Regions from separate parts of the Pontibacter brevis genome, predicted to be linked through region 2. Evidence: riboswitches for the same ligand, from Rfam matches in the RefSeq annotation. Region 2 holds a riboswitch; each other region holds the start of a gene.
The links. A riboswitch is a leader RNA that binds a small molecule or an ion and turns the genes downstream of it on or off. The one in region 2 is predicted to bind thiamine pyrophosphate.

Region 1: linked by a shared signal. The riboswitch ahead of thiM (hydroxyethylthiazole kinase) and the one ahead of thiS (sulfur carrier protein ThiS) in region 2 are both predicted to bind thiamine pyrophosphate.
Region 3: linked by a shared signal. The riboswitch ahead of ACYVB1_RS03710 (TonB-dependent receptor) and the one ahead of thiS (sulfur carrier protein ThiS) in region 2 are both predicted to bind thiamine pyrophosphate.

The regions. Positions count from the first base shown of each region.
Region 1 covers NZ_BAAGXV010000012.1:117,319-124,418, reverse strand. Annotated here, with positions in the region: gene ACYVB1_RS03525 (fumarylacetoacetate hydrolase family protein) at 1-572, opposite strand, end outside; gene ACYVB1_RS03520 (NAD-dependent succinate-semialdehyde dehydrogenase) at 937-2,385, shown strand; gene ACYVB1_RS03515 (aldo/keto reductase) at 2,434-3,390, shown strand; gene rpiA (ribose-5-phosphate isomerase RpiA) at 3,588-4,256, shown strand; TPP riboswitch at 4,363-4,458, shown strand; gene thiM (hydroxyethylthiazole kinase) at 4,539-5,339, shown strand; gene thiE (thiamine phosphate synthase) at 5,336-5,968, shown strand; gene thiD (bifunctional hydroxymethylpyrimidine kinase/phosphomethylpyrimidine kinase) at 5,965-6,795, shown strand; gene tenA (thiaminase II) at 6,782-7,100, shown strand, end outside.
Region 2 covers NZ_BAAGXV010000075.1:32,555-39,654, reverse strand. Annotated here, with positions in the region: gene pyrR (bifunctional pyr operon transcriptional regulator/uracil phosphoribosyltransferase PyrR) at 1-437, shown strand, start outside; gene ACYVB1_RS15675 (aspartate carbamoyltransferase catalytic subunit) at 447-1,370, shown strand; gene ACYVB1_RS15670 (OmpA family protein) at 1,645-3,096, opposite strand; gene ACYVB1_RS15665 (aminopeptidase P N-terminal domain-containing protein) at 3,506-4,795, opposite strand; TPP riboswitch at 4,993-5,099, shown strand; gene thiS (sulfur carrier protein ThiS) at 5,183-5,386, shown strand; gene thiC (phosphomethylpyrimidine synthase ThiC) at 5,424-7,100, shown strand, end outside.
Region 3 covers NZ_BAAGXV010000013.1:474-7,573, reverse strand. Annotated here, with positions in the region: gene guaB (IMP dehydrogenase) at 1-269, opposite strand, end outside; gene ACYVB1_RS03740 (rhodanese-like domain-containing protein) at 381-698, opposite strand; gene pnuC (nicotinamide riboside transporter PnuC) at 853-1,470, shown strand; gene ACYVB1_RS03730 (hypothetical protein) at 1,591-1,767, shown strand; gene ACYVB1_RS03725 (AAA family ATPase) at 1,886-2,419, shown strand; gene ACYVB1_RS03720 (aldose 1-epimerase family protein) at 2,423-3,298, shown strand; gene ACYVB1_RS03715 (hypothetical protein) at 3,513-3,761, opposite strand; TPP riboswitch at 3,990-4,087, shown strand; gene ACYVB1_RS03710 (TonB-dependent receptor) at 4,144-6,618, shown strand.

The DNA.
Region 1 (7,100 bases), on a different contig from region 2:
TCTTTTGTAACCAGGTAAGGTCCCATGGGCGCGAAAGTGTCACAGCCCTTTCCTTTGTCCCAGGTGCCGCCGCGTTCAAACTGGTAAGCCCGCTCCGACACATCATTGTGCAGGCAGTAACCCGCCACGTAGTCCATTACCTCGGCTTCGTCCACATAGCTTGCCTTTTTACCTATCACAAAAGCAAGCTCAATTTCCCAGTCTGTTTTCTCTGAATTCCTGGGAATAATAATATCATCGTTTGGCCCCACCAGCGCCGTGGTAGACTTCATGAATAGGATCGGTTCTGTGGGAATCTCCTTTTTCATCTCTTTCGCATGGTCGGCGTAGTTCAGGCCGGTGCAAAGAATCTTAGAGGGGCGGGCAACCGGGCTTCCCAGGCGGCTGTTCTCCGGTATGCGCTCCAGCTTTCCCTTATTGAAGTCCACAAATTCCTGCAGGCGGGCAAGCCCATCTGTTTCAAAAAACTGCTCGTTATAATCTTCACCAAAAGCGGAAGTGTCATAAAAAGTGTTGTCTATCACAACTCCTGTTTTTTCCTTATTTGGTTCTCCGTATCGTATCAGTTTCATATTTTAAGAGTTTGGTTTATAGAGCAGGAAGAGCCATGATGCAAAAGTTTAGGCAGTAAATTCCTGCTCCTGAAAAAAATTAAGTACGGCAGGGGTATTCGTTTCGTTCAAACGTCTGCCTCCAACGAGCGTAAACAAAGGGCAGTTGCACGTTCAGTTTCAGCACAGCAGGCTTTTCGTACAGATTCAATGCGGCACCTTCTGCAGACTGTAAAAAGCAGTAGTTTAAATCTGACCATGCCAAAGGCACCTGTAAAAAGAAAAAAGGAACCAGCGTGATGTGCCGTTTAGCAGGAGAGGCAAAAGGAACAGCCTTTCGCCCTAAGAGCCTGTTCAAAAAATAAAAGCACCATAGAAGCACCAAATGGGAAAAAGTAGTCTTATTAAAACAGCAGCATACATAAACGGCCAATGGATTGAAGCCCGAAGTGGCAAAACCTTTGAGGTGACCAATCCTGCCACTGGCGAAGTTCTAGGTTCTGTGCCCGATATGAACCGGGAGGACGTGCGCAAAGCCATTGACGCAGCCCATGCAGCCTGGCCTGCTTACCGCGATATGACGGCCAAAGAAAGGTCTGCCATGCTGCGTAACTGGTTTCACCTTATCATGGAAAACAAAGAGGAGCTGGCCCGCATCATGACCCTCGAATCTGGTAAGGTAATGGCAGAAAGCCTGGGCGAAGTGAACTATGGCGCCTCTTTTATTGAATGGTTTGCCGAGGAAGCCAAACGTGCTTACGGCGATGTCATACCACCTCACACAAAAGACAGGCGCCTGGTGGTGATCAAACAAGCTATTGGTGTGACAGCAGCCATCACCCCCTGGAATTTCCCACTGGCCATGATTACGCGCAAAGTGGGTCCTGCACTGGCAGCCGGCAGCCCTGTTGTCATCAAACCACCGCTCGAGACACCCCTGACAGCCCTGGCCCTCTGTAAACTGGCTGAGCAAGCCGGCTTCCCGCCTGGCGTGTACAATACCGTCACCACGACAGACAGCAGCGAGGTCGGCAAGGAACTTTGCGAGAACCCGAAGGTCCGGAAGCTCTCCTTTACAGGGTCTACTCCTGTCGGCAAAATCCTGATGAGCCAGTGCTCCTCCACACTGAAGAAACTCTCGCTGGAATTGGGAGGGAATGCCCCCTTTATTGTTTTTGAAGATGCGGACATAGACGAAGCAGTGAAGGGCGCCCTGGCAGCCAAGTACCGGCACAACGGGCAAACATGCGTGTGCGTAAACCGCATCCTGGTGCAGGACAAGGTATACGATGAATTTGTAGAGAAATTTACCCGTGCTGTGCAGGGGCTTAAAACAGGAAATGTGCTGGACACCAATGTACAGGTAGGGCCGCTTATTAATGAAAAAGGGCTCAAGAAAGTACAGGAACATATACGGGATGCCGTTGAGAAAGGGGCAAAAGTCACAACAGGCGGCAGTGCTATAGAAGGCTTGTTCTTTCAGCCAACCGTACTGGCAGAAGCCACTGAAGACATGGTCATTGCAAAGGAAGAAGTATTCGGGCCTGTAGCCCCCATCTTCCGGTTTAACACTGAGGAAGAAGCTATCCAGATGGCCAACGACACAGAATATGGCCTAGCCTCCTACTTCTACAGCAAAGACGTTAACCGTTGCTGGCGTGTGGCCGAGGCATTGGAGTATGGCATGGTCGGCATCAACGAAGGCATCATCTCCACAGAGGTAGCGCCATTTGGTGGGGTAAAAGAATCCGGCTTCGGACGAGAGGGCTCGAAATACGGCATGGACTATTTCATGGAAATAAAATACATGTGCTTCGGCGGCGTGAATAAATAAAATAAATCTGCTTAACAACTGAAATACAGAACATAGAAAACAAACGACATGATGAAGAAAAGAACATTAGGAAAACATGGACCAGATGTATCCGCGATAGGTTTAGGTTGTATGGGCATGAGCGCCTTTTATGGCGACAGAAACGATGACGAATCAGTAGCAACCATACACCGTGCGCTGGAACTGGGAATCAATTTCCTTGACACTGCCGAACTGTACGGACCACATACAAATGAAATTTTAATAGGTGGAGCCATCAAAGGGAAAAGAGACCAGGTCTTTATTGCTACCAAGTTTGGTGTTGCCATTGATGAAAATGGGGTGCGGATAGACGGCAGACCAGAAACAGTGCGCAAATCTGCAGAGGGAAGCTTAAAAAACCTTGGAGTAGATACCATTGACCTTTACTACCAGCACCGCATGGACCCGAATGTTCCGATTGAAGATACCATTGGGGCCATGGCTGACCTGGTAAAAGAAGGCAAGGTGCGCTACCTGGGCATATCAGAAGCTGAACCGGAACTGATAGAAAGGGCGCACAAGACACACCCTCTGACTGCTGTGCAAACGGAGTACTCCCTTTGGACAAGAGACGTAGAAAACAACGGCGTGCTGGACACAGTGCGCAACTTGGGAATAGGATTTGTACCCTACAGCCCTCTTGGTCGTGGCTTCTTAACAGGTGCCATTAAAAGCCCGGATGACTTTGAAGAAGGTGACTTCCGCAGGCACAACCCGCGCTTTATGGGTGAGAACTTCCAAAAGAACCTCGACATCGTGGACAAGCTAAACAAGCTTGCAGCTGATAAAGGGGTTAGCGCAGCGCAACTGGCACTGGCGTGGGTATTAGCCAAAGGCGATGACATGGTACCTATTCCGGGAACAAAGCGCAGAAAATACCTGGAGGAAAATATCAAGGCGGTAGAAATACTGTTAAGCGTAGAAGAAGTACTTGAAATTGACAGCATCTTCCCTCCCGATATCACGGCGGGTGACCGTTATTAGCGTTAGCAGTGTAGCAGAGGGGCAAATGATGTACACCAGCAAATGTCAGGCAAAGTATTGCAAATTACCTGTTCCCTTCGAGCTAATCCACAACATGTATCATAGCCCTTTCCTGTCCCCGGTTAAATCACACTTACCAAAGGCGGGTCAGGGCTATTTTCAGAAGAAAAAATCTTAAGCCAAACAAGAACAGACAGATGAACCCTAAAAAACTTGCAGCAGGAAAAGCAGTAGCTTATGTACAGGAGGGAATGGTGGTCGGGCTGGGAACCGGCTCCACCGCCACCTGGGCCATAAGGGCATTGGGAGAAAAAGTGAAGGCGGGGCTGAACATAAAAGCTGTTGCCAGTTCTGTAACGTCAGAAAACATGGCAAAAGAATTAGGCATAACATTAGTTGATTTTTCAGAGATCCAGGTGATCGATGTAACTATTGATGGCGCAGATGAAGTGGACGCACAGTTTAACCTGATTAAAGGCGGTGGCGGAGCACTGCTACGGGAAAAAATTATTGCCTATAACAGCCGGCAGTTTATTGTGGTGGTAGATGAAACAAAACTGGTTGATACGTTGGGTAAATTTCCTTTGCCCGTGGAGATAGTGCCTTTTGCAGCTGAACTGACCTTAAAACAATTAAAGGATTTAGGCTGTGAAGCAACCATCCGGCAACAGGAAGGCAAAGATTTTGTAACGGACAATGGCAACCTCATTGCAGATTGTGCTTTTAAGCGGATTGAGGACCCTGAAAAATTGAACACAAGCCTTTTATTGATTCCGGGTGTGGTGGAGAGTGGCTTGTTTCTTCATCCGAAAGTCTCGCAGGTAGTTGTTGGTGATGCTGATGGGAAAGTAGAGGTTTTAATATAGAGTTGGCCTGTGAAGGTATTACCTTCTATCAAGCTATAACAGGGATGAACGTACTTCATTTACCTGGCCTCCCATTTTTAATTCAGGCAGATTTAACTTAGTTTAGTAACGGCTTTAGGGGTGTTCCCATACAGGAACTGAGACAATACCCTTTGAACCTGATCCAGGTCATGCTGGCGAAGGGAAAAGCACGAATGGCTGTTACAGCTATTCCCTCTTTTCATCTCACTCCTCCTCTCCGGGAAGCTCTTTAGCCGCCGTTTTACCATAAAAAGAGAAACCATGAAGGAGCAACTCTGGAATATTTTATCTGCCGTCAGGCAAAACGCACCGTTGGTGCACAACATCACCAACTACGTCGTGATGAATAATACCGCCAATGCTCTGCTGGCTGCAGGTGCGTCTCCGGTTATGGCGCATGCTCACAGCGAGGTAAGCGACATGGTGTCTATCGCCGGTGCCCTTGTTGTGAATATCGGCACGCTGGACGAGTATTGGGTGCAGAGCATGAAGCTGGCCGTAGAGCAGGCAAATGCGCTTCAAAAAGCGTGGGTCCTCGACCCGGTAGGTGCCGGCGCTACCCCTTACCGCAACCAGGTACTGGAAGAATTACTGCGTTACCGCCCCTCCGTTATCAGGGGAAACGCCTCTGAGATCATGGCGCTGGCGAAAGCAAGCTCTAATACCAAAGGAGTAGATAGTACAAACCAGAGCGAAGAAGCCCTTGAGGCCGCGCAACAGCTGAGCAACACCACGGGCGCTGTTGTTTGCGTTTCGGGTGCCTCTGACTTCATTGTTTTTAAGAACCACTACAACACTATCTCCAACGGGCATGCGCTGATGGCGCGGGTAACGGGCATGGGCTGCACGGCCAGTGCGCTGGTAGGAGCCTGCTGTGCCGTAAGCCCCGATGATCCCTTTGCTGCTACCACTGCAGCAATGGCCCTGATGGGTATAGCAGGCGATAAAGCCGCAGAAAAATCACCCGGCCCTGGCTCCTTGCAGCTCCACTTCCTCGACGCGCTATACCAGCTCTCTGAAAATGACTTCATGGAGCGCCTGAAACTAGAGAGAAAGGCATGAGCAGCTTCCCATACAGGCTGTACCTGGTAACGAACCAAGCGTCCTGCTTCGGGCGTGACTTAACCGAGGTGGTGGAAGCAGCAGTGAAAGGGGGCGTAGACCTGGTGCAGATACGTGAAAAGAATCTCACGGAAAAAGCTTTTCTGAAAAAGACGCAGCAGCTGAAAGAGTTGCTGGACCGCTACCAGGTTCCCCTGATTGTGAACGACAACCTGCAGGTAGCCGTGCAGAGCAAGGCGGCAGGCATTCATGTGGGCAACAACGACATGGCACCCGCTGCTATCCTGAAGGAATGGGCTGCCTGTGGCATTCTGGGCTACTCGTTGGAATACGAGGAGCACCTGCACAGCACGCATGCCGCCCTGGCAGACTACCTGGCGCTGAGCCCGGTCTTTTCCACGCCTACCAAACAAGACACTGTGACCGAATGGGGCCTGGATGGCATCAGCCGCATCAGAGCCTTAACAGCTAAACCGCTGGTAGCCATTGGCCGCGTTAGTGAAGCAAACGCCGCTGATATAGTGAAGGCAGGTGCCGACTGCCTGGCTGTGGTATCTGCCATTTGCTCTGCCCCGAACCCGGCACGGGCCGCTGAAAGAATCAGGAACGAAATAGAGAATGCCTTATGAAAAATTATAAATACCCTGCCGTGCTTACTATTGCAGGATCAGACAGTGGCGGTGGTGCGGGCATACAAGCCGACCTGAAAACGTTCTCAGCGCTGGGCTGCTTTGGCACCTCGGCCATTACGGCTATCACCGTGCAGAACACCTGTGGCGTCACCGGCATACACAGTATCCCAGCAGACATCGTGCAGGGCCAGATAAAAGCCGTGATGGACGACATAAAACCTGCTGCCATTAAAATAGGCATGGTGCACAGTGCAGATCTTGTACAGGCAATTGCCGAACAACTGAAAAACTATGCTGTACCGGTTGTTCTGGACCCGGTGATGGTGGCAACAAGTGGCGATAAGCTGATAGAGGACAACACCATTGCACTGCTTAAAAAGGAGCTCCTTCCACTGGCGGAACTGGCTACGCCGAACCTGGATGAGGCAGAAATTTTAGCCGGCAGGCAGATAAAGGATGTAGCCGGAATGAAAGATGCCGCACACCTTATTCTGGAGACAGGCTGCCGCTCGGTATTGGTCAAAGGAGGACACCTGCAGGGGCCACGGCTCTACGATGTATACCTGCATCAAAACGGCGACATGCGGGTATTCCAATCAGAGGCCATCGCCAGTAAGAACACCCATGGCACAGGCTGCACCCTCTCCTCCGCCATCGCCGCCTTTTTAGCAATGCGTGTGGAACTGACAGAGGCCATAGAGCAGGCCAGGGAGTACGTGCACCATGCCATTGACCAGGGTAAAGATGTTCAGACAGGAGAAGGACACGGCCCTTTAAACCATTTCTTTCAACCGCAAAAACTACAAAAACATGAGCTGGAGTAAGAATGCGTGGGAGGCAGGTGCTTCTATATATGAGCAGATAACCGGGATGCCTTTTATCAGTGAGCTGATAAAAGGAACATTGTCGAAGGAAAAGTTTAAATTCTATATTGCCCAGGATTCCCTGTACCTGGCTGATTTTGGCAAAGCCCTCTCTCTTATTGCGGCCCGGGCGCACACCACCGAGCATGCACTGGAGTTCATGCGCTTTGCGGAAGGTGCCATCGTAGTGGAGCATGCCCTCCACGCCGGGTATTTTCAGAAATTAGGCATCCAGGCGGGTACTTCCATTTCCCCTACCTGTCAGC
Region 2 (7,100 bases):
TGCAACCGCGCGGCAGGTTTGTAGCGCAACGCATCCAGAGCACCCTTGCCACCATACTGGGCAAGCAGGTACCAACCGGTTACCTCGACACCACCTTCCACCGCGACGATTTTCGCCGGCGTGAAACACCCCTTACCGCCAACGCCACCAAAGTTGATTTCCTTATTGAAGGCAAGAAAGTGATTCTGGTGGATGATGTGCTGTATACCGGGCGCTCTGTACGGGCCGCGCTGGATGCGATGATCGCCTATGGCCGTCCTGCCAATGTAGAGTTGCTGGTGTTGATTGACCGTCTTTACTCACGCCACCTGCCGATACAGCCAACCTATGTGGGCCGCCACGTCAACTCACTGCAGAGCCAACGGGTGCTGGTAGAGTGGAAAGAGCAGCAGGCTGCGGAAGATAATATATGGCTGATTACCAAAAACGAAGAATAAACTTTCCCCATGCAAGAGCTCAGCGTCCGGCACCTGTTAGGCATCAAAGACATTACCCCGCAAGACATCCAGCTCATTTTTGAGACAGCGGATAATTTTAAAGATGTGCTGAACAGGCCGATCAAGAAAGTGCCTTCGCTGCGCGATATTACCATTGCCAACGTTTTCTTCGAAAACTCCACGCGCACACGCCTCTCTTTTGAGCTTGCCGAGAAAAGGCTCTCTGCCGATGTCATCAACTTCAGCAGCAGCAGCAGCTCTGTAAAGAAAGGTGAAACCCTGCTCGACACCGTAAACAACATCCTGGCCATGAAAGTGGACATGATTGTGATGCGGCACTCCAGCCCGGGGGCGCCACACTTCCTGAGCAAGCATATTCCGGCAAACATTGTAAATGCCGGCGACGGCACCCACGAGCACCCGACGCAGGCACTCCTGGACTCTTTCTCTATCAGGGAAAGGCTGGGCGATGTAGCAGGCAAGAAAGTCGTGATTATCGGGGATATTCTGCACTCGCGGGTAGCGCTGTCTAATATCTTTGCACTTCAAAAATTAGGAGCTGAGGTGATGGTGTGCGGCCCAACTACCCTGCTGCCAAAGCACATCAGGCAGCTAGGAGTAAAAGTGGAGCTAGATGTAAGAAAGGCCCTGGCGTGGTGCGATGTGGCAAACGTACTACGCATACAGCTGGAGCGCCAGCAGATGAAGTACTTCCCGTCGCTGCGCGAGTATACTTTATACTATGGCATCGACAAAAAAATGCTCGACAGCTTAGACAAAGAAATTACGCTTATGCACCCGGGCCCGATAAACAGAGGTGTGGAACTGAGCAGCGACGCAGCAGACTCCCACCACTCTATTATCCTGAACCAGGTGGAAAATGGTGTAGCTATCCGAATGGCCGTGCTGTTCCTGCTGGCTCAGAAGCAGTAATATCCAGGCAGAACCTAATAGACAAAGAGGCCTGTTCCGAATTACGGAACAGGCCTCTTTGTCTATTGTGCATGATGATACCATTATCAACTGGTGCTGTGCATTAAACCATTCCTGCATTCATAAGTAGTTCAGCCAATTCTCCCGAGAAAGAAATGTGCCTGAGAACAAAGCGTAAAACACACAAATCAGCACTTGTATTTATCCGGTAGCTCATTAAAGCAAAAAGGGCCGCAGGTTTTCCCGCGGCCCTTTTGTTTTAGTCTCAGCGACCTTAATCCAGGTTCAGCTGCATATCTGGTGTGTTCATCTCAAAACCTACCCTTCTGTTTCGTGCTCGTTGCGATTCAGTTCTGCGACGTGGCAGACGCTCATTCACTTGCACTAAAGGCTGTGTCTCACCATAACCTCTTGTTACTAAGCGGTCTGGGTTCTGAACCCCCTGCTGAATCAAGTACTCTTTCACAGCTTCTGCTCTTCTCTCAGACAGTGCCTGGTTGTACTCCTCAGAACCAATGTGGTCAGCATGGCCTTTGATGAGCAGTACGTGGTCAGGATAGTTTGTCAGTGCTACCACAATGCTATCCAGTAGTTGCTTATAGCTTTCCTGAACACGGGCACGGTCAAACTCGAAACGTACTTTTTCTTCCAGCAATCGCAGGGTTGCTGCATCAAGCTCAGGGCAACCGTTTGCTGTGCCTGGACCTGCAGTGTTAGGACAGGCATCCTGGTAATCCGGAACACCGTCACCGTCAGTGTCAACAGGGCAACCGTCGGCACCTACCTGTACACCAGCTGGGGTATCAGGGCATCTGTCATTCGGATCAGCTACACCATCACCGTCAGCATCAGGGCAGCCACGCATGGCAGCTGTACCAGGCTGGTCTGGGCAGTCATCTTCTCTGTCAGCCACACCATCGCCATCACGGTCAGGGCAACCTTGTGTTGCAGCTGTACCAGCTTCTGTAGGACACTGATCCTGGTAATCCGGAACACCATCCGCGTCTGTGTCTATCGGGCAACCTCTCTTATCAACCTGCACACCTGTTGGGGTATCAGGGCAGTCATCCCTTCTGTCAGGCACACCGTCACCATCCGTATCTGTGGCTCGGCCTAAGTTAAATCCAAGACCTACATTGTGCTGGAGGAAGCGGTCATTTTTCTCATCTTCAAAGTAACCATCAATCTTGTCCTGGCCAATGATCAGGTAGTTGGTTTCAACAAAAGCGCTAATAGCATCTGAGAAGCGGAAGCGGATACCCGCACCACCTTTCAGGGCACCAGTAAAGAACTTATCATCTGTCTGTCTGGCACCGGCCGCTGTGTAAGCATCTGTTTTAGCCCAGGCACCACCACCACCAACTTGCAGGTACGGTCCGATAAAGGCATCTTCTTTCAGGATGCTACCATACAACTTGAGGCGCAGGGCCAGCATGGCTGTCCCCATCTGGGCGTCGAAGTTCGCGTTGTTGAACATGCTACCTGCCTCTGTGTTTCTGGCTTCTGTGCTACCATAAGTCAGGTGCAGACCAGCATCCAGGCCGGACGTCAGATAACGGTTCAGGTTCAGACCACCACCCCACTCCAGCTTGCTGCCTTCGTAGAACTGGTTGTCTATTTCGCCTTTGTACTGTAAGGCACTTCCGTATATCTGAATGTTCGTTCGTTGATCAGAGCTTTGGGCAAACAACCCGTTACTTGCCATCAGCAAGCAGACGAGCGCCATAGCTAGTTTACTAAGTTTTGTAAGTTGTGTTTGCATAATTTTACAAAGTATTTTGATATGACAATACGTGCATGTTTCGAAGGAGTTTTTGTAAAGCTTAAAAAAAAGATACTCCAGCCGGGAATAGAGTTGTTTCCCTTGCACTAATCTTTAGAAGGAGGATACGTTTCTCCATAGGCACTTCTCAAAGTTAAACATCTGCACTGCACTGAATACCATAACAGTTATGTAAAACTGCAGCTCAGCACCGCTCATAAAGCTTTTATACTTGAACTGATACAGTAGGACAAGGTTGTACAAGAGAAAAAAATTTGACGCAAGGGCAGTTATTTAGTAGTAAGTACAGCAAAAAAGGCTGTCAGCTTACGGCTGGCAGCCTTGATTCTGGGTTTTCCTATAAACATATCACCTATTTCTGCATCAGGCGCTCAATATCGTCTGCCTCAATCGGAATGGTCTGCATCAGGTCACGCGGCCCGTTCTTCGTAATGAGGATATCGTTCTCCAGGCGTATGCCTATTCCTTCTTCCCGGATATAGATGCCGGGCTCGCAGGTAAACACCATGCCTTCTTCAAACGCCCGAAACTTGTTACCGACATCATGCACGTCCAGGCCCAGGTGGTGCGAGGTGCCATGCATAAAATACTTCTTGTACACAGGCTTGGCGGGGTCCTGGTTTCGTACATCGCTTTCGTTCAGCAGCCCCAGTCTGATGAGCTCGTTCTCCATTACGATACCTACAAATTTGTGGTACTGGTCCAGGGTGTTGCCCGGCACCAGCATTTGTGTGGCAGCTTTCATCACCGTCAGCACCGAATTATACACGTCGCGCTGACGTGGCGTAAATTTTCCGTTTACCGGCACTGTGCGTGTCAGGTCTGCGGCATAATTAGCGTATTCTGCTCCAAAATCCATCAGCACCAGCTCTCCATCCTCACACTCCTGGTTGTTATCTACATAATGCAGGATACAGGCATTACCGCCAGAGGCAATAATAGGCTGGTAAGCCGGCCCCCGGGAGCGGTTGCGCAGAAACTCGTGGTAAAGCTCTGCCTCTATCTCATACTCCATTACCCCCGGCTTTATAAAGCTTAAAAGGCGACGAAACCCCTTTTCTGTAATATCGCAGGCCTGCTGAATCAGCGCCACCTCCTGCTCCGACTTTATGGCGCGCAGCTGGTGCATGATAGGGGCACTGCGTTCGTACCTGTGCAAAGGGTAATGCTGCTGGCACCACTTTATAAAGCGGGCGTCGCGGGTCTCCACCTCTATGACGGCACGGAGGTGCTCGTTTGTGTTAAGGTAAATGTGCTCCGCCTCAAAAAGCTGGCTTCTCAGTATCTGCTCAAACTCATGTGTCCACAAAACAGTCTCGATACCAGATACCTCCCGGGCCTGCTGCTTGGACAGCTTATATCCCTCCCAGGTAAGAATGTGGTCGTTTGTTTCGCGTACAAAAAGAACCTCTTTCATGCGCTCGTCTTTTGCATCCGGGAAAAGCATCAGAATACTTTCCTCCTGGTCTACCCCACTTAAGTAGAACAAGTCGCTGCTTTGCCGGAAAGGCATGGTAGCGTCTGCATTGAGGGGCATTACGTCGTTGGAATGGAACACAGCAATGGAGGAGGGTTTGAGTTGCTTTACAAACTGGCGGCGGTGTTGCACAAACAGTTCCTGCCCTATTGGGTGGTACTTCATAGTTCTTTATTGTAGGTTATTTTTGGGTTACATCATAAAACTACTAAATTTTACATTAATGGCAACTGAGGCATCCTGGCCCGGGCAGCGTGTATCTGCCATTGTCAGGGGTGGAGCAGAAGAGCCTGCTTATTTTTTACAAGCCACAATCCTGCCTGCACATTTGGAAGTTACCGCAGACTTTGTTTACCTTTAGCACAACACTTTAGGGGTGTCCTGCCGCCAAACAGAAAGGCAGGACTGAGAAATACCCTCTGAACCTGATACAGTTAGCACTGACGAAGGGAAAAGTTATGCTGAGATACACCACACCTGTCCTCCAACTTCTTCTTGATTCCGCTCGGCCGGTAAGCGCCGGTGCTACCTGCATCCCATCCCGAGCAAACCATGACCATTTTCTTAAACAACCAAACTAAGGAGCTCCCTGAGTCTTCCTCCGTATCCGCTTTGCTTCAGCTTTTAGCATTGGAGCACGTTCGTGGCATTGCCGTAGCCATTAACGACCAGGTAGTACCCCGCAGCAACTGGGCTTCTTACCAGCTGCAGGAAAACGACCGGCTCACCCTTATCCGCGCTACCCAGGGCGGATAGCGCTTTCCCCTACCTACTAAACTTATCAAGAAGAAATATGAGACAAGAAAAAACGCCTACGGCCAACACGATCACGCGCACGCCTTTCCCGGCGTCTCGCAAAGTATACGTGCCCGGCCAGCTATATAATATACGTGTCGCGATGCGCGAAATCACGCTGGAGGATACCGTGCACAAGTTCCTGGGTGTGGAAGAGCGCCAGCAAAACCCAGCGGTAACGGTATATGATACCAGCGGTCCCTACACCGACGAAAACGTAGCGATTGATGTGCGGCAGGGCCTGGCGCGCCTGCGCGAAGAATGGATACGGAGCCGTGGCGATGTGGAGCAGTTGCCGGGCATTACATCGGAGTACGGGCAGGAGCGCCTGCACAATGCTAGCCTGGACGAACTGCGTTTTCAGCACCTGAGCAAACCCTACCGCGCCAAGCCTGGCCAGAACGTAACACAACTGCACTATGCACGCAAAGGCATCATTACCCCGGAAATGGAGTACATCGCCATCCGGGAAAACCAGCGCCTGGCAGAAATGGAGAACATCGGGCACCAGCACGCAGGCAACAGCTTTGGTGCCAACACACCTCAGAAATTTATTACGCCGGAGTTTGTGCGCCAGGAGGTAGCGGCTGGCCGCGCTGTGATACCGTCCAACATCAACCACCCCGAGAGTGAACCGATGATCATCGGCCGTAACTTTCTTGTGAAGATAAACGCCAACATCGGCAACTCCGCGGTTACCTCCAGCATAGAAGAGGAAGTGGAAAAAGCCGTGTGGGCCTGCCGCTGGGGCGCCGACACCATCATGGACCTTTCTACGGGCAAAAACATCCACGAAACCCGCGAGTGGATTATCCGCAACTCCCCCGTTCCGATTGGCACCGTGCCGATTTACCAGGCGCTGGAGAAAGTGAACGGCAAAGCAGAAGACCTGACCTGGGAGGTTTTCAGAGATACGCTGATTGAGCAGGCCGAGCAGGGCGTAGACTATTTCACCATACATGCCGGTGTGCTGCTGCGGTACGTGCCGCTTACGGCAAACCGCCTGACGGGCATCGTATCAAGGGGCGGCTCGATTATGGCAAAATGGTGCCTGGCACATCACCAGGAAAACTTCCTGTACACGCACTTCGAGGAAATTTGCGAAATCATGAAGGCGTATGATGTGGCTTTCTCTCTGGGAGATGGCTTGCGCCCAGGCTCTATTGCCGATGCCAACGATGCCGCCCAGTTCGCTGAACTGGAAACGCTGGGCGAACTGACAAAGATTGCCTGGAAGCACGATGTGCAGGTGATCATAGAGGGCCCCGGGCATATTCCGATGCACCTCATCAAAGAGAACATGGACAAGCAGCTGGAAGTATGCGGTGAGGCACCTTTTTATACTTTAGGCCCCCTCACCACCGACATTGCCCCCGGCTACGACCACATTACGTCTGCCATTGGCGCTGCGATGATTGGCTGGTACGGCACGGCCATGCTTTGCTATGTAACACCAAAAGAGCACCTTGGGCTGCCGAACAAAAAAGATGTAAAGGACGGCGTGATTACCTACAAACTCGCCGCCCACGCCGCCGATTTAGCCAAAGGCCACCCCGGCGCACAGTACCGCGACAACGCCCTGAGCAAAGCCCGTTTCGAATTCCGCTGGCAGGACCAGTTCAACCTGTCCCTCGACCCCGACACGGCCCGCGAATACCATGACGAAACGTTGCCT
Region 3 (7,100 bases), on a different contig from region 2:
ACTTTGCGTACCTGCTGCGCCTGCTTCTTGATTGACATGTTTTTATGGATAAAGCCGATGCCGCCTTCCTGCGCCATTGCAATGGCCAGATCAGCCTCTGTTACAGTATCCATGGCAGCCGACACAAGCGGAATATTGATGCGAATGTTGCGTGTGAGCTGCGAAGAAGTGTCTGTCTGGTTGGGGAGTACCTCCGAGTAGGCCGGAAGTAAAAGCACGTCATCGTAGGTGAGTGCTTCGAATAATATCTTAGACTGATCAGAGATCATGGCAAATAAATTAAGGGTTGTTATTTGCCGCGTAAAATTAAGGAAATTTCTTTAGAATATGCTGCAACTAAGTGTGTAATATTTTTTAGCAGCATTTAAGACAAGATGCGCTTAGTATTTTTTCATTGTGGTATCCACCTGTGTGGCCCATGCGTGTATACCGCCTTTCAGGTTGAGGATGTTCTCATACCCGAGGCGCTGGCTGAGGTAGTTGATGGCCTGTGCACTGCGAAAACCATGGTGGCAAACCATTACCACCGGAATGTCGCGCCGGATGCGGTTCGCTTGTTTTGGCAGCTCGCCCATCGGGATAAGCTCTCCGCCTAAGTTGCAAATTTCAAATTCTGATGGTTCCCGCACGTCTACTATTTGTATGTTGCTACTGCGCGACAGTCGTTCCTTCAGTTCCTGAGCCGTAATTTCATCCATAGGTTTTCTTTTTTAGTAGCATGGTATACGAATGGCAACGGTATTACGACACCCTGTCTGCATCGTTTTACCTTATTTCCCCCGGACTTCAAATTTAAACAGGGAATTGTTTACATAAGGTGTTCCGGGAGGTTAAATTGCAACGATGAATGTGGTGCAAAGTATTTTAGAAGCCCTGCAGGCCATGAACCTGGTGGAGTTAACAGGTGTGGTGACAGGAATAGCCTGTGTGTGGCTGGCGGCAAAGCAAAACGTCTGGACGTGGCCGATAGGACTGGTAAGCGTGGGCATGTATGTGTTCGTTTTTTATGATGCGCGCCTTTATGCCGACATGGGACTGAATGCCTTTTATTTTGTTACGAGCTTGTATGGTTGGTACGTGTGGCTATACGGAGGCAAGAACCATTCTGAGCGCAAAGTAGGGCGGATAAACAAAAAGGAACTGACAGTGCTGCTGGCACTGGGGTTGGTGTTTACATTGGGCCTGGGGTACTTTCTGGATAACTATACCGATGCAGACCTGTCTTATACAGACTCTGCCACCACTGCCATTAGCCTGATTGGTTATTGGATGATGGCAAAAAAGCAACTGGAGAACTGGATTGTATGGCTGGTGGTAGACGTAGTGTATGTGGGAGTGTACACGTATAAAGACCTTTACCTGACCAGCTTTCTGTACTTTGTTTTCCTGCTTCTGTCTATAAAGGGTTACCTCGACTGGAAAAAGGATTTGGTGGCACTGAAACAGGCTCCTGCGGAAGCGAATGCATAGTGCTACTTATTCGTCTTATTGTGAAAGTCCTGCAAGGGTAGCTACACGTACAAGTTAAACGAGTACGATTGCTGCGATCCCGCTAAGGGCGTAGAATGTTTCACCACAACCCTGCAGCATATGAGACAACGTAAACTGGAGTTACCTGAAGAGTTGAAGTTTGAAAATCGTTTAAAGTGGGGCTATGAATCTCCGGATGAAAGCCCAAAGCAGGTTCATTTGAATCAATACGGCGAAAAGCAGCCTAGAACAGTGGAATTGTATAACTTCTACGATTACAGCTTTTCGGAGAATTAGCGCAATAAAATAATGTGCAACAGCAAGGGGTGCCGGAGTTTTCTCCGGCACCCCTTGCTGTTTTAGGAACTAACCAAATTGTCATGCTTTCTACGGATGTAATCCCGACCTTTGCCCTATGCTCAAAATTGCGATAACAGGGCCTGAGTCTACAGGCAAGTCTACCCTAGCGGAGAATTTGGCCCGGCACTATGACACAGTGTGGGTCCCGGAGTATGCCCGCACCTATGTGGGCAACCTGGGCAGGCCCTACACCTTAGAAGACTTAGAGGCCATTGCCAGAGGGCAACTGGCGCTGGAGCAGGAGATGCAGCCCCAGGCAAAGCGCATTCTCTTTTCGGATACAGACCTGCTGGTCATCAAGATCTGGAGCGAGCATGCCTTTGGCCAATGCCCCACCTGGATACAGGATAAACTAAAGCAACAGAATTACAACCTTTGCCTGCTCATGGGCGTTGATTTGCCCTGGGAGCCGGATCCACAGCGCGAACATCCGCACCTGCGGCAGTACTTTTATGAGTGGTACAAGCGGGAACTGCAGGCGCTGGGAGTGCCTTTTGTGGAAATTTACGGGCAGCAGGAAGAACGATTGCAACTGGCCTGCCGCCATATAGATGCTCTGCTCCAACAACATGACCTTCTGAAAAAATAAACTATGCTACATATCCTAGAAAACGAACAGTATAAAGTGGGGGTAGAGAGCCAGGGAGCCGAACTACAGCACTTTTTTAAAAAAGACGAGAACCAGGAGCTTGTATGGGTTGGTGATCCAGCTATCTGGAGTGGCCAGGCCCCTAATCTTTTTCCTATTGTTGGCGAATTGCCAAACCAGCAGTACACCTACAATGGCAAAACTTACCATATGAAGCGCCATGGTTTTGCGCGCCGCAGGGAGTTTAAGTTAGTAGATGAGAAAAAGAACAAGCTGGTATTCGAGTTAAAGCACGACGAGGAGACGATGGAACAGTATCCTTTTGAGTTCAGGCTGCTGATTGCATACCAACTGCAGCAGAACAGGCTGTCCGTCACCTACCAGGTTACAAACCCCGATGATGAGAAAATGTACTTTTCTGTTGGGGCGCACCCGGGTTTTAATGTGCCGCTTTACCCAAACGAGCGCTACGAAGACTACTATATCCAATTTGAGGAAGAGGAGACTGCAAGTCGCCATCTGCTGAGTGAGGAGGGCCTGCTAAATGGCGACACAGAACGCTTGCTGGAGCAAAGTAAGGTGCTGCCCCTGGACCGCAGCCTGTTCGACAAGGACGCTGTGGTGCTCAAGCGCCTGAAGTCAGAGAAAGTGACGCTGGCTAGCCGCACTAACCCGCGCCGCATAGAGGTGGCTTTTGAAGGGTTTCCGTACTTAGGTATATGGGCTAAGCCTGGTCCGGCACCGTTTGTGTGCATAGAGCCTTGGTGTGGCATCGCCAGCCGGGTAGGAGAGACCGGAGAACTGCAGGACAAAGAAGGAATAATTGAGCTGAGGCCCGGGCAGATTTTCGAGCGTACTTTTACTGTTACTGTGCTATAGCCGGTACAGGAACCGCAGACACAAAGTATAAACTGCAGGTGATAAGGCAGTCTAATAGCAACCTATTTAACATCTGATACGAAAAGGGCCCTGTTTATCAAACCTTAAGTTCCGCAAGGCCTTTTTTTGATACTGTTGCGTGTAAATTAAAAGCAGCGGCCCCGACTGAATCAAAGTATTCAGTCGGGGCCGCTGCTTTTAATTTACACTTTTCTTAATGCACTGATGGTTCCGGGAACTTCGGAACCTTTATGTTTCTAAAGTCATACTTCGGCTCAAAATCGTTGATGGGCAACGAAATGCCGGGTGGAAGGTCAATGTCTGGCAGATCATCGCCTAGCGGTTCGCCTCCGTCATCGTCATTGTCAGTGGATGGCGGGCGGTTAAATCTGTTGCGTGGGGCGAATGCATAGTAGGCGAGTATCGTCAAAAGGGCTACAGTATATATAATGCTAATCATCATCGCGGTAATACATTAAAATGTTAATGTTATGCCGCTTATTTCTGCGGCAAAGGTTTCAAATTCAGTACGTAAGGGGAAAGGTGCCTTAGTATGTTTTACAACGTACTTTTGGCCTTTGTGGTTATCTGTAAAAGCAAATTTTGAGTAGGAGTGCAGCAGCAAAAGCCGAATGCTTTACAAAGTATAATTATTCCTTCTTTGTTTGAAAGGTAAAGCCCCGTACCTTTGCGGTAGTTTAGGGGGTGCCTTAATAAAACGGGCTGAGATCATACCCATTGAACCTGATCCGGGTAGTGCCGGCGAAGGGAAAAAACGGTAACGAAATTTAACAGGATGCTCACCCCTGGCATGCCTGTATGTTTCATCAATTCATTTCTTTATAATGCGTAATTTCTTTATCGCAGTGGCAGCACTTCTGTTGCCTATGCAATTGCTGGCCCAGTACCAACTGAGCGGGCGCGTAACAAGTGCAGCCAATGGCGGGGCCCTGGCCGGAGCTAACGTAGTGCTGGAGCGGACAGGTACAGGTGTGTCTGCAGGAGCAGATGGCCAGTTCTCATTTCAAAACTTACCCTCCGGAAACTATAGTCTGAAAGTAACTTACCTTGGCTATGAGCAGAAGAAGGTAACGGTGGCCTTGCAGCAGGATGCCCGGGTAGAAATAGTGCTTCAGCCGCAGGCTCTGCAGACAAGCGAAGTGGTAGTGCAGGCTACACGTGCCGATGCACGCACAGGTACCACCTTTACCAACGTGACGCAGGAGGAGATAGCGGAGCGTAACTTCGGGCAGGACTTGCCTTACCTGCTGGAGCAGGTGCCTTCTGTGGTAGTGAACTCCGATGCCGGCGCAGGCGTGGGCTATACCGGCATCCGTATCCGGGGCTCTGATATCACCCGTATCAACGTAACCGTTAACGGTATTCCAATCAATGACCCGGAAAGCCATGGTGTGTTTTTCGTGAACATGCCTGATTTTGCCTCCTCGGTGGAAGACATACAGGTGCAGCGGGGCGTGGGAACCTCTACAAATGGTGCCGGTGCCTTTGGCGCCAGCCTCAACATCCAGACGCAGCAGGTGCGTCGGGAGGCCTATGCCGAGACAGACCATACCTACGGCTCCTTTAATACCTGGCGGAACAACGTGCGCTTCGGAACAGGGCTAATCAACGGTAAGTTTGCCTTTGATGGCCGCCTGTCGCGCATTAAGTCCGATGGCTATATAGACCGTGCTTCTTCTGACTTGAAATCCTTCTATTTTTCAGGCGGCTACTACGGCGACAAAACCTCTCTGAAGTTTATTGCATTCTCCGGGGCCGAGCAGACGTACCAGGCGTGGTATGGCACTCCGGAGGCGTTGGTATACGGCACTGCCGCAGATGTGCAGGCCTACATCGATCGCAACTACATTGAGGGCGCTAACCGGGAAAACCTGCTAAGCGCGGGTCGCCGCTACAACTACTACACCTACGACAATGAAACCGACAACTATCAGCAGGACCATTACCAGTTGCACCTGTCGCATGATTTTATGCCGGGGCTGAGTTTTTCGGGAGCGCTGCATTATACGTACGGGCGTGGTTATTATGAGCAGTTCAGGCCAAATGACAGGTTGTCTAATTACGGGCTGCCAAGCGTGGAAATAGGAGAGACGATCATTTCCAGATCTGATATCATACGTCGCCGTTGGCTGGACAACGACTTCTACGGTGCCACTTATGCACTGCAGTACAACCCAAACAGCCGCCTGAATGCTACGCTTGGAGGTGCCTGGAACAGGTACGATGGCCGCCATTTCGGTGAGGTTATCTGGGCCCGCTATGCCTCTACTTCTAACATTCGTGATAAGTACTATGATAACGATGCCGTGAAAACGGATTTCAACATCTTTGCAAAAACAACTTATGGCTTAACAGATAAGCTGTTTGTGTTTGGTGATGTGCAGGTGCGCACGATCAACTATGGCTTCGAGGGCTTTGACAATGACCTTGTAAGCATAGATCAGGAAGTGGATTACACTTTCATCAATCCAAAGGCGGGTATTACGTATAACCTGCAGCCGGAGCACCAGTTGTATGCCTCTTATGCCATCAGTAACCGGGAGCCTGTTCGCAAAGACTTTATTGAGTCGACACCGAGCAGCCGGCCAAAGCATGAGACGCTGCGCAATATAGAGGCTGGTTACCGGGGGCATATCGGCTTAACAGAACTGGCCGGTAAGGCGCTGACGGCAAATGTAGAGGCGAACTACTTCTACATGAACTATAAAAACCAGTTGGTACTGACAGGGCAGATAAATGATGTTGGCGCCTACACCCGCACCAACATCGACGACAGCTACCGCCAGGGGATGGAACTGTCTGGTGTGATGCGCTTAGGAGAAGTTGCTTCCTTCACCACCAACCTTGCCTACAGTCAGAATAAGATAGATGGCTTCAGCGAGTTTATAGATGACTACGATACCGGTGACCAGGCACAGAACAACTACGGCACCACGACCATTGCTTTCTCGCCTGCATGGGTAACAACCAATCAGCTGGAGGTGCAGGTGCTGAAAGGACTGCGCGCTGCCTTCATCTATAAGTCGGTAAGTAAGCAGTACCTGGACAATACAGAAAATGAGAACCGTATTATCCCGGCTTACCAGGTAGGCGATATTCGCCTACGCTACAATATCGGCTTTGAAAACGTCCTCAAAAATGTAGAATTGGGGCTATTGGTTAATAACGTATTCAACGAACTGTACGCAGCCAATGGCTACACCTTCAGCTACATTGCCGGTGGCGCACCAGTCACAGAAAACTTCTACTACCCGCAGGCTACCCGCAACTACCTGCTGTCGGTAGGGCTGAAGTTTTAAATCAGATACAGGTGCTGCTATTCGTTCTTCCGGAGGTAGACCTGAATATTAAACTTTCCAACAAGTTATAAAAGCCCCACCAGAATGGTGGGGCTTTTCATTTTATTAGTTATAGCGGTACTACCGCTTCCTTAGCTATGAACTGACGTTGCAGAGCAGTCCCAGCGGGACGAACTGTTGTTAGCCCGATGGCTAGGAGGCATCATAACATGACTCATCCCGAATTTTAGTTGATTTGGGATAAAAAAGGAAGAACCTCCTGTTCTAGTGGTAGCTATATCACTAGAACAGGAGGTTCTTTATGTCTAGACAAGGTACTAACGCAGGGCCTGGTAGCGATGTTTTCTCGCTGGCCCGCTTTTTCTCTCACCGTCTCACTTCTTTCCTTGCTCCATTTCTCCTCGAGCTCGACAGGCTGCTCGACCGCCGGCTAGTCAACACCTTCCAGGGCCTTTGTGAGAGCATTATCCGCCACCGCAGCC